Regions from separate parts of the Achromobacter sp. 1011791174 genome, predicted to be linked through region 2. Evidence: predicted binding sites of a transcription regulator. Region 2 holds the regulator's gene; each other region holds the start of a gene.
The links. Region 2 encodes FNR, which switches genes on or off when oxygen is low (the NO sensors DNR and NnrR bind a similar motif). Its sites were predicted from a motif close to TTGATNNNNATCAA; they were not measured.

Region 1 (2,159 bases), on a different contig from region 2:
AATCGGCCGAGGCCACCGCCAGCTGGGTGCGCATCATGATGGCGTCGGCGAAGCCGCGCAGCAGCATGATCAGGGCGACGATGATGTACATCACGCCGATGCGCTTGTGGTCGACGGAGGTCAGCCATTCCGTCCACAGGTACTTCCACTTGCCGAAGTAGGTGATGGCGCCGAAGAGCGCGAGGCCCCCCAGGCACACGGCGGCCAGCGTAACCATGACGATGGGTTCATGGTACGGAATGGCCTCTAGGGTGAGTTTCCCGAACATTGTCAGTTGATTCCTGCGATCAGATTATTCGACGTGGGGGTGCACGTGGCGTCTTCCACGCCTGCCATCTTGGACATGGTCTTGCCCAGGATGAAATCGAACATGGCGGGCGGCACCGAGGCGTATTTCACGACCGGGTTGTGCTCGCTGCGCTTGGTCAGCTCCTGGTAGACCTCGGGCGTCAGCGCCTGGGGCGCGGCCTTGGCTTGCTTGACCCATTCGTCGAAGCCTTCCTGCGAGGTGGCGATGGCCTTGAAGCGCATGCCGGAGAAGCCGCCGCCGCTGTAGTTGGCGGAAATGCCGGCGTAGGTGCCGGGTTCGCGCGCGTTCAGGTGCAGCTTGGTTTCCATGCCCGCCATCGAATAGATCTGGCTGCCGAGCTGGGGAATGAAGAACGAGTTCATCACCGAGGCCGAGGTGATGCGGAAGTTCACCGGCACGTCCACGGGGAAGGCGATCTCGTTGACGGTGGCGATGTCGTATTCGGGGTAGATGAAGAGCCACTTCCAGTCCAGCGACACCACCTCGATGGTGACCGGCTTGTGTTCCGACACCAGGGGCTTGTACGGATCCAGCGCATGGGTCGAGCGCCAAGTGAGCACGGCCAGGATGGTGATGATGATCAGGGGAACGGTCCAGACCACGACCTCGATGGCGGTGGAGTGGGCCCACTTGGGCTGGTAAACGGCTTTGGTGTTGGAAGCGCGGTATTTCCAGGCAAAGCCCACGATCATGAAAAGGACGGGAATCACGACGAGGAGCATGAGCCCGGTGGCCGTGAGCAGGAGCGTCTTTTCCTGGGCGCCAATGTCTCCCTTGGGGGAGAGGATTTCCATGTTGCAGCCGCCAAGCAGCATGACCGCGCCGACGCCGAGAATGCGCGTAAGGGTCGCAAGGAGGGGGTGTTTCACGTACAGCCTTGGATGGAAGGTGGAAAATGCTGCAACGCAGCAGACGGTATGCTGCGAGGCAGCAACCTCCATCCTATCGACTTGATCTGAGTCAAGCCTGCGACGAATGGTCGCATTGCCCTGCGTGGCGCCAGCCCCATATTGCGGGATTCAGGGTTTTCCCAGGGAGCGGTGCGGCTGTCGCGGCGGTGGGCAGGTGCGACGATATGTCGCACCTGCACAAATCAATCCAGCAACACTTCGCGTTCCGGCCCCGGTTTCTTGGCCAGCTTGCGCTGCAGGGAGCGCCGGTGCATGCCCAGCAGGCGGGCGGCGGCCGAGACGTTGCCCCCGGTCTCGTGCAGCGCCTGGTGGATATGTTCCCACTCCAGCCGGTGCAGCGGGGTCATGGTGGCCTCGATCTCGACGCTTTCCGGCTTCACCAGGCCCAGGGTGCGCAGGATCATGGGGGCGGTGGCCGGCTTGGGCAGGTAGTCGTCGGCGCCGCGCTTGATCGCCTCGACCGCCGTGGCCACGCTGGCGTAGCCGGTGACCAGCAGGATCCGCATGTCGGCGCGCAGCGCGCGAAGGGGACGGATCAGGGTCAGGCCGGAGTCCTCGCCCAGGCGCAGGTCCACCAGGGCGAAGGCCGGCCGGATCTCCTCGGCCACGCGCAGCGCCTCGGCGATGCCGGTGGCGGTGCGGGTTTCCAGGCCCCGGCGCGACAGGCTGCGTTGCAAGGTGCGCACATACAGCTCGTCGTCGTCGATCAGCAGGCCAAGGTCGGTAGGATTCATAGTCAGGTCCCGGATGTGCCGAGAGGCAGATAGAAACGGATGCGGGTGCCCCCGTCTTCGGCGGCCGTCATGGTCATTTCGCCGCCCAGCTGTTCGACCGTGGCGTGCGACAGCGCCAGGCCCACGCCCAGGCCGCCCGGCTTGCCGCTGTTGAACAGGCTGGTGGCCGGCAGCAGGGTCCGGTCGGGATCGAAGCCCCGGCCG
Region 2 (2,159 bases):
GTAGGGCGCGTAGCCCTTGCCGTCCGGGCGTGGCCGCTCGTTGGTCAGGTACAGGTAAGAAGAGGGATTGGCGATCACGTAGCGCAGCGCCAGCCCGTCGCGGCGCAGCGGGCCGTCGACGTTGTTCAGCACGGCGTAGCGTTGCACCAGCTGCGCGCCGCCGGAATGGCCGGCCAGCACGATGCCGGCCAGCGCGGGCAGGCGCTGGCGGTCGTCCAGGCTGCGCAGCAGGTCATCCAGAACCTGGAACGAGCTGACCGGCGCCGGCCGGCCGGCGGCCTGCACGCTGTCCTCGCCTTCTTCCCAGCTGGCCTTGCGCCATGCCGCCATGCCGGCGAAACCGGAATCGATGGAACCGGAAAAACGCGGCGCCAGCACCAGTGTGTCGCGCGCGCGCTCCGGATTGCGTTCCAGCAGGTCGGTCACGTATTCGTAATAGCGGTCGGCGTCGCGCTTGACGCCGTGGATCACCACCACCACCTGCTTGATGTCGGCCAGTTCGCCCTTGCCCAGCGGGCGGTTGGCGTAGACCGGGATCTTGTAGCGATGGCCCGGCTTGCCCAGCTCGACGGTCTGCCAGCGCGTCGGCTTGGCCGCTTTGGGCGCGGGGGCGGATTCGTCGTAGTCGTAGGGGTCGGGCAGTGGCGTCTGCGCGGCGGCCGTCAGCGGGGCCGCCCGCGCCGCCAGCATCAGGCTGGCGGCCGGCAGGAAGGCGCGCGCGCGGCGCATGGGCGGCTTCAGCAGCTTTCTTGGCCCAGCAGCTGCTTGAGCGCGGGCTGGTCGAGGATGCGGACTTCGCGCTGGTTGATGCGGATCAGCCCATCGCGCGCGAAGCGCGAGAACAGCCGGCTCACCGTTTCCAGCGTCAGGCCCAGGTAGTTGCCGATTTCCTCGCGGCTCATGCGCAGCACGAATTCGGTGGACGAATAGCCCAGCGAGGCGTAGCGCTGCGACAGGTTCAGCAGGAAAGCCGCCAGGCGCTGCTCGGAGCGCATCGAGCCCAGCGAGGCCAGCATCTGGTGCGAACGCGTGATCTCGCGGCTCATCAGACGGCGGAACTGCTGCTGCAGCGAGGGCAGGTGGGCGGCGACGCGGTCGACTTCATTTAGGCGAATGACGCAGACTTCGGAGTCTTCCAGGGCGACGGCGGCCGACACGTGCTTGCCCTCGAGCATGCCGTCCATGCCGACGATCTCGCCGGGCAGGTGGAAACCGGTGATCTGGATCTGGCCAGTCGCGTCTTCGAGCTGCGTCTTCAGGCTGCCGAAGCGCACGCCATAGACCGCGTCGAGGGGGTGATCCAGCGAGTACAGCGTCTTGCCCTTTTCAAGGCGCACGCGTTCCTTCACCAGTTCGTCCAGCTTTTCTACTTCGGCGGCTGCCATGCCCACGGGCACGCACACGTGTCCCAGCATACACGTGGAGCAATGGGCGGCATCTGGGGCTACGGGGACCCTTTTTTGCATATTGACCTCTATAGCGCCCGTCGAGCGGCGGGTAGCCGATGCGGGCATGAAGCGTGATGACAATTGGTATTGTAGTCCGTTGTTACTACGGGTGTCTTACGCGCTCGCGGCGTCCTTGGACAGGGACGCCGCGCGAGCGTTCCCCGCGTGGCGGTAAACGACCCAGTCCGTGACGTGATCGACGGCCGCGATGTCGCTGGCGGCGCCACGCCGCGCGGGATCTATCGGGTAGTACTGACAGGGCAGCTCCGCGCCGTCCGGGCCCGGCTGCGCGAGGCGCGCCAGCACGTCGCGGCGCAGGAAGCAGCCGGGCCGGCCGGGATGGTAGTCCTCGATCTCGTCCATCAATTGGATATGGGCCGGCTCGACCTGATAGATATCTCCTAGGACGCGACGCCCGTCAGCCACGGGAATCAGGCCGGGCCAGGCGCCGAAGTCGACCAGCCGGCCCGGCACGCTGGCCGCGCCGACCCGCCGTACCGCCGGCAGTCCACGGTCGGAGGCGGTCCGCTCCAGGTCGTTGATCTCGCCCGCGCGTAGCGTGCCGTAGACAAAAACGTATATGCTCATGATTCCTCAGGTTGCCGCACGTCGATAGAGTCCGCAAGGCCGGCAGGGTATTGAAATTCCCCGTCCCGGCCGCATATTCAGGTCATCGAGCCAGCCGGCGATGCATCGGTCAGGCTCCTCAAC
Region 3 (2,159 bases), on a different contig from region 2:
GATCTCGTCGGCATCCGCGTGCGCCGACAGCATCGGCAGGCTGTCGATCTCGGCGCGCACGGGCACATAGCCGCCATGGATCTTGACCGTGGCGGCGCCGTCCAGCATCGCCGCGCCGCGCGTGCCCTCGGCCTGGAAACCGGCGAACAGCACCGTGCTGCGCGGATCGGGCAGGTAGTGCTTCAGATGATGGATCACGCGCCCGCCGGTGGCCATGCCGCTGGCCGACACGATGATCTTGGGCATGGGCGAGCTGTCCAGCGCCTTGGACTGTTCCACCTCGGTCACATAGGTCGCCACGCCGAACGCCGCCCGCGCGTCGGCCGCCGACAGGCGTTGGTCGCCGGCGTGCCGAAGATAGACATCGACGGCGCCGCTGGCCATCGGGCTGTCCAGGAACACCGGCAGGTCGCGGGCGATGCGCCCCGCCTGCTTGAGTTGCCAGATGTAGTAGAGCAGCGCTTGCGCGCGCCCCACCGCGAACGCGGGTATCACCACGGTGCCGCCGCGCCTGACCGTGCGCGTGATGACGGCTTCCAACGCGTCGGCCGCCTGCTCCGCGCTGTGCTTGCGGTTGCCATAGGTAGACTCGACGATCAGATGATCGGCTTGCGCCACCCCGCCAGGCGGCGGCATCAACGGATCGCCGTAGCGGCCCAGGTCGCCGGAAAACACCAGGCGTCCGCCGGGATGGCGGATCTGGACGATGGCGGCGCCCAGGATATGGCCGGCCGGGGTCAGCTGGAAGCCGCAACCGCCCGGCAGGTCCGTGGCCGTGTCGAAGTCGACCGGCCGCAAGGCCGCGATCGCGCGCTGCGCGTCGGCGACGGTGTAGAGCGGCAGCGCCGGCTGGTGACGGGACAGTCCGTGCCGGTTCAGGTAGTCGGCGTCAGCTTCCTGCAGATGGGCGCTATCCAGCAACAGCAGGCGGCACAGGTCCAGCGTGGCGGGCGAGCAAAGGATCGGTCCCCGAAATCCATCCCGCACCAGCCTGGGCAGGTAGCCGGAATGGTCCAGGTGCGCGTGCGACAACACCACCGCGTCGATATCCGCCGGCGGCACGGGAAACGGCGCCCAGTTGCGCAGCCGCAGCGGCTTCACGCCCTGGAACAGGCCGCAATCGAGCAGGATGCGGCGTCCGCCGGCTTCCAGCAGGTGACGCGAGCCGGTCACCGTGCCGGCGGCGCCCAGGAAACGCAGGGTCGGAGAGATGGGCATGGATCCTCCTTTGAGCGGCTTCCAGCTTCGCATGCGCAGGCCGCGCGCGGCGGGCCGGGCGAACCGGCGCTTGACCTAGATCAAGATGCGCGGATCCGGCGGGATCAACATGGAAACAACCGGCGCGTGCACACAGCGTACGCCCCCTTCCCCCGGGAGAACAAGCATGCTAGCGAGCGAACTCATGACCAAGCAACCATATTGCGTCAGCGCCCGGACGCCCGTCTCCCAGATCATGCGGGCCATGGTGGACCTGGACATCAGCGCCGTCATGGTGATCGGCGACGACGGCACGCTCATCGGGCTGGTCAGCGAAGGCGATCTGGTGCGACGCCAGGACAGCGTGCACCAGAAAAAGCTGGACCATTGGCTGGCCCAGCTGGCCGAGGGAGAGGCGCTGAACCTGGAGTTCCTGCACAGCCTGCAGCTGGGCGAACGCGCCGCCGCGTCCGTGATGAGCAGTCCCGTCATCACGGTGGACGAGTCGGCGCCGCTGGCGCGCATCGCCGACCTGCTGCTCAAGCATGCCATCAAGCGCGTTCCGGTCACGCGCGAAGGCCGGCTGGTGGGCGTGGTCAGCCGCCGCGACATCCTGCGCGCGCTGCTGGCCCAGGAAGGCCAGGACCACCCCGCCCGCTCGGAGGCCCTATGAACCGCATCGGCATCGTTTTCTATTCCCGCAGCGGCACCGGCCGCGCCGTGGCCGACCGCCTGGCGGAGCTGACCCGCTGGCCGGTACACGAAGTGCGCGACGCCGCGCCCAGGATCGGGCTGTACGGCGACCTGCGCTGCATTGTGGACAGCGTGTTCAAGCGCAAGCCGGCCTTCCGCTATGCCGGGCCGTCCCTGGACTCCTACGACCACGTCGTCCTGATCACGCCGGTGTGGCTGCGCTCGCTGGCCGCGCCCATGCGGGCCTTCCTGGACACCGAGCGGCCGCT
Region 4 (2,159 bases), on a different contig from region 2:
CTGGCGGCGAGGGAGGATCGGGGCCGGCCGGTGCGGGTCCTGCACGTGGCGCGCGACGCGCAATCGCTGGCGCTGTGGAACGAGGTTCGAGAGCTGGTCGACGCGCTGCCCGACGCGCGCGCGAGACTGTTTCTGAGTCGTGGGGATGGCGCTCGGCCCGCGCTGCGGGCCGAGGCAGGCAGGCCGGGCGCCGACGCATTCGCGGGCCTGTCCGCCGATGCGCAGGTCTATGTCTGCGGGCCGATCGGCTTCATGGCCGATGTGCGCCGCTGGGCGCTGGACGCGGGCGTATCGCCGGACGCCGTCCATGGCGAGGTGTTCGCCTCGCCTTCGGCGACGCAGCAGGCGCGCCGGCCCGCGCCGGTGGAAGGCCCCTTGTCGGTCTGTTTCGACGGCATGGACGTGCGGGCCACGTGGCGCAGGCAGGATGGCACGTTGCTGGAGCTGGCCGAGGCGCAGGGCCTGAACCCGTCGGCGAACTGCCGCGCCGGCGTGTGCGGCGCCTGCCGCCAGACCCTGCGCGCCGGGCAGGTGGCCCATCTGCTGGACCCGCCGTTTCCGCTGGGCCCGCGCGAGGTGCTGACCTGTTGCGCGGTGCCGGTCTCGGATGTGGCGATCGGCCCCTAGGACGGCTTGCGATACACCAGCACCGGCGTGGTCGAGTGCGTCAGCACCTTCTGGGTCTGGCTGCCCAGTACCACGGCGGCCATGCCACGGCGGCCGTGCGAGGCCATGGCGATCAGGTCGCAGCCGCGCTTGGCGGCGGCGTCGATGATGGCCTGATACGGGTCTTCGTGCGAAACCCGCAAGGTCTCGCAGGACAGGCCCAGCTCGCGCGCCTGGGCGGCGGCATCGTTCAGCAGCCGTTCGGCCTGGGCGCGGATCTGGTCCTGGTAGTCGTTCAGGCTGGCGGCCAGCTGGGCCGAGCCCATCGAGAACACATGGAACGGTTCTTCCACCGTCAGGATCGTGACGGCGGCGCCGAAGGTCTTGGCCAGTTGCAGGCTGCGGACCAGCGCCTCATTGGACAGGGCGGACCCGTCGGTGGGGATCAGGATGTGTTTGTACATATGGCGTCTCCCGGCATGCGTGTGGTTGTTGCGGGCGCGCGGCGCTGGCCGCCCGCGCGGGGCGCCTGACGCGGCATCCGGCGGACGCCGGCTGCATGTAACACTGTATCGGCTTGCCGGCGCCGCGCCTTGCGCTGGATCAAGCGGACGAGGGGACGGCGCGTCAGCGCAACAGCGCGGTGACCAGGTCGGCGTCGCCTTGCGCGCCGGCCTGGAAATCCAGGGCGTCCAGCACATGGCGCAGGTGTTCGTCCATCAGGGCGCTGGCGGCGTCGGCGTCGCCCTTGCGCGCGGCCTGGATGAAGGCACGGTGCTCGCGCGAGGAACAGCCGGCGTCGTGCGTGCTCTGGTACAGCGCGGTGATGACGGCGCTGCGCGCCAGCAGCTCGCGCAGCATGTCGGTGAGCACCTGGTTGCCGACGATCTCGGCGAGCAGCAGGTGGAAGTCGCCCAGCAGGCGGTTGCGCGCCTGCGCGTCGCCACTCTCCAGCGCCTGGCGTTCCCGGGCCAGGTGGGCCTCGATGCGGCGGAAGTCGGCCGGGCGGGCGCGGGCCGTGAACTCGCGCGCCAGCGCGGTTTCCAGGATGCGGCGCACGGCATAGACCTCGCGCGCCTCGTCGGCGCTGGGCTTGCTGACGAAGGCGCCCTTGTCCGGCACGATATTGATCAGCTTGTCCTTGGACAGCATCAGCAGCGCGGCGCGGATCTTGGTGCGGCTGACCTGGTAGGCCCGGCCCAGCGCCTCCTCGCGCAGGCGGGTGCCTGGCGGCAGACGGTGCGCGACGATGGCGGCCGCGACATCCTTGGCGATGTCGTCGGCGCTGGGGTCTGGGGTGGCGTGCTGGGTCATGGGCGGCGGCCTGCGGGCCGGCGGGTGCGGGCGTGGGGCCGCCAGTCTATCAAACTCCGTTTTTCGGCTCTCATGTCCGCGTCCGCGCGACCGGCGCGCCCGGCTTCAACCGGCGCGACCGGGCCGGTGGCTGGCGGCCGGATGCGAGGCCGGCAGCCGCGCGGCGCCCGCGCTGAACAGCTTTTCGCGCAGCGTGCCGGGCGCGTAGTCTTCCTTGTAGATGCCGCGCGATTGCAGCT

Region 1: cyoA (ubiquinol oxidase subunit II) is a predicted target of FNR. The motif match lies at 1,261-1,274, and genes of this name have one in related genera.
Region 3: AC6LJ5_RS27280 (MBL fold metallo-hydrolase RNA specificity domain-containing protein) is a predicted target of FNR. The motif match lies at 1,289-1,302, and genes of this name have one in related genera.
Region 4: AC6LJ5_RS01790 (universal stress protein) is a predicted target of FNR. The motif match lies at 1,200-1,213, and genes of this name have one in related genera.

The regions. Positions count from the first base shown of each region.
Region 1 is NZ_JCBANH010000067.1:8,482-10,640, forward strand. Features, by position in the region: gene cyoB (cytochrome o ubiquinol oxidase subunit I) at 1-268, opposite strand, end outside; gene cyoA (ubiquinol oxidase subunit II) at 271-1,179, opposite strand; gene AC6LJ5_RS20790 (response regulator transcription factor) at 1,404-1,955, opposite strand; gene AC6LJ5_RS20795 (ATP-binding protein) at 1,958-2,159, opposite strand, start outside.
Region 2 is NZ_JCBANH010000141.1:2,653-4,811, reverse strand. Features, by position in the region: gene AC6LJ5_RS28670 (hypothetical protein) at 1-729, opposite strand, end outside; gene fnr (fumarate/nitrate reduction transcriptional regulator Fnr) at 738-1,466, opposite strand; gene AC6LJ5_RS28660 (gamma-glutamylcyclotransferase family protein) at 1,563-2,036, opposite strand.
Region 3 is NZ_JCBANH010000121.1:1,899-4,057, forward strand. Features, by position in the region: gene AC6LJ5_RS27280 (MBL fold metallo-hydrolase RNA specificity domain-containing protein) at 1-1,218, opposite strand, end outside; gene AC6LJ5_RS27285 (CBS domain-containing protein) at 1,403-1,870, shown strand; gene AC6LJ5_RS27290 (flavodoxin family protein) at 1,867-2,159, shown strand, end outside.
Region 4 is NZ_JCBANH010000003.1:21,473-23,631, forward strand. Features, by position in the region: gene AC6LJ5_RS01785 (MOSC domain-containing protein) at 1-627, shown strand, start outside; gene AC6LJ5_RS01790 (universal stress protein) at 624-1,070, opposite strand; gene AC6LJ5_RS01795 (GntR family transcriptional regulator) at 1,234-1,920, opposite strand; gene AC6LJ5_RS01800 (LLM class flavin-dependent oxidoreductase) at 2,026-2,159, opposite strand, start outside.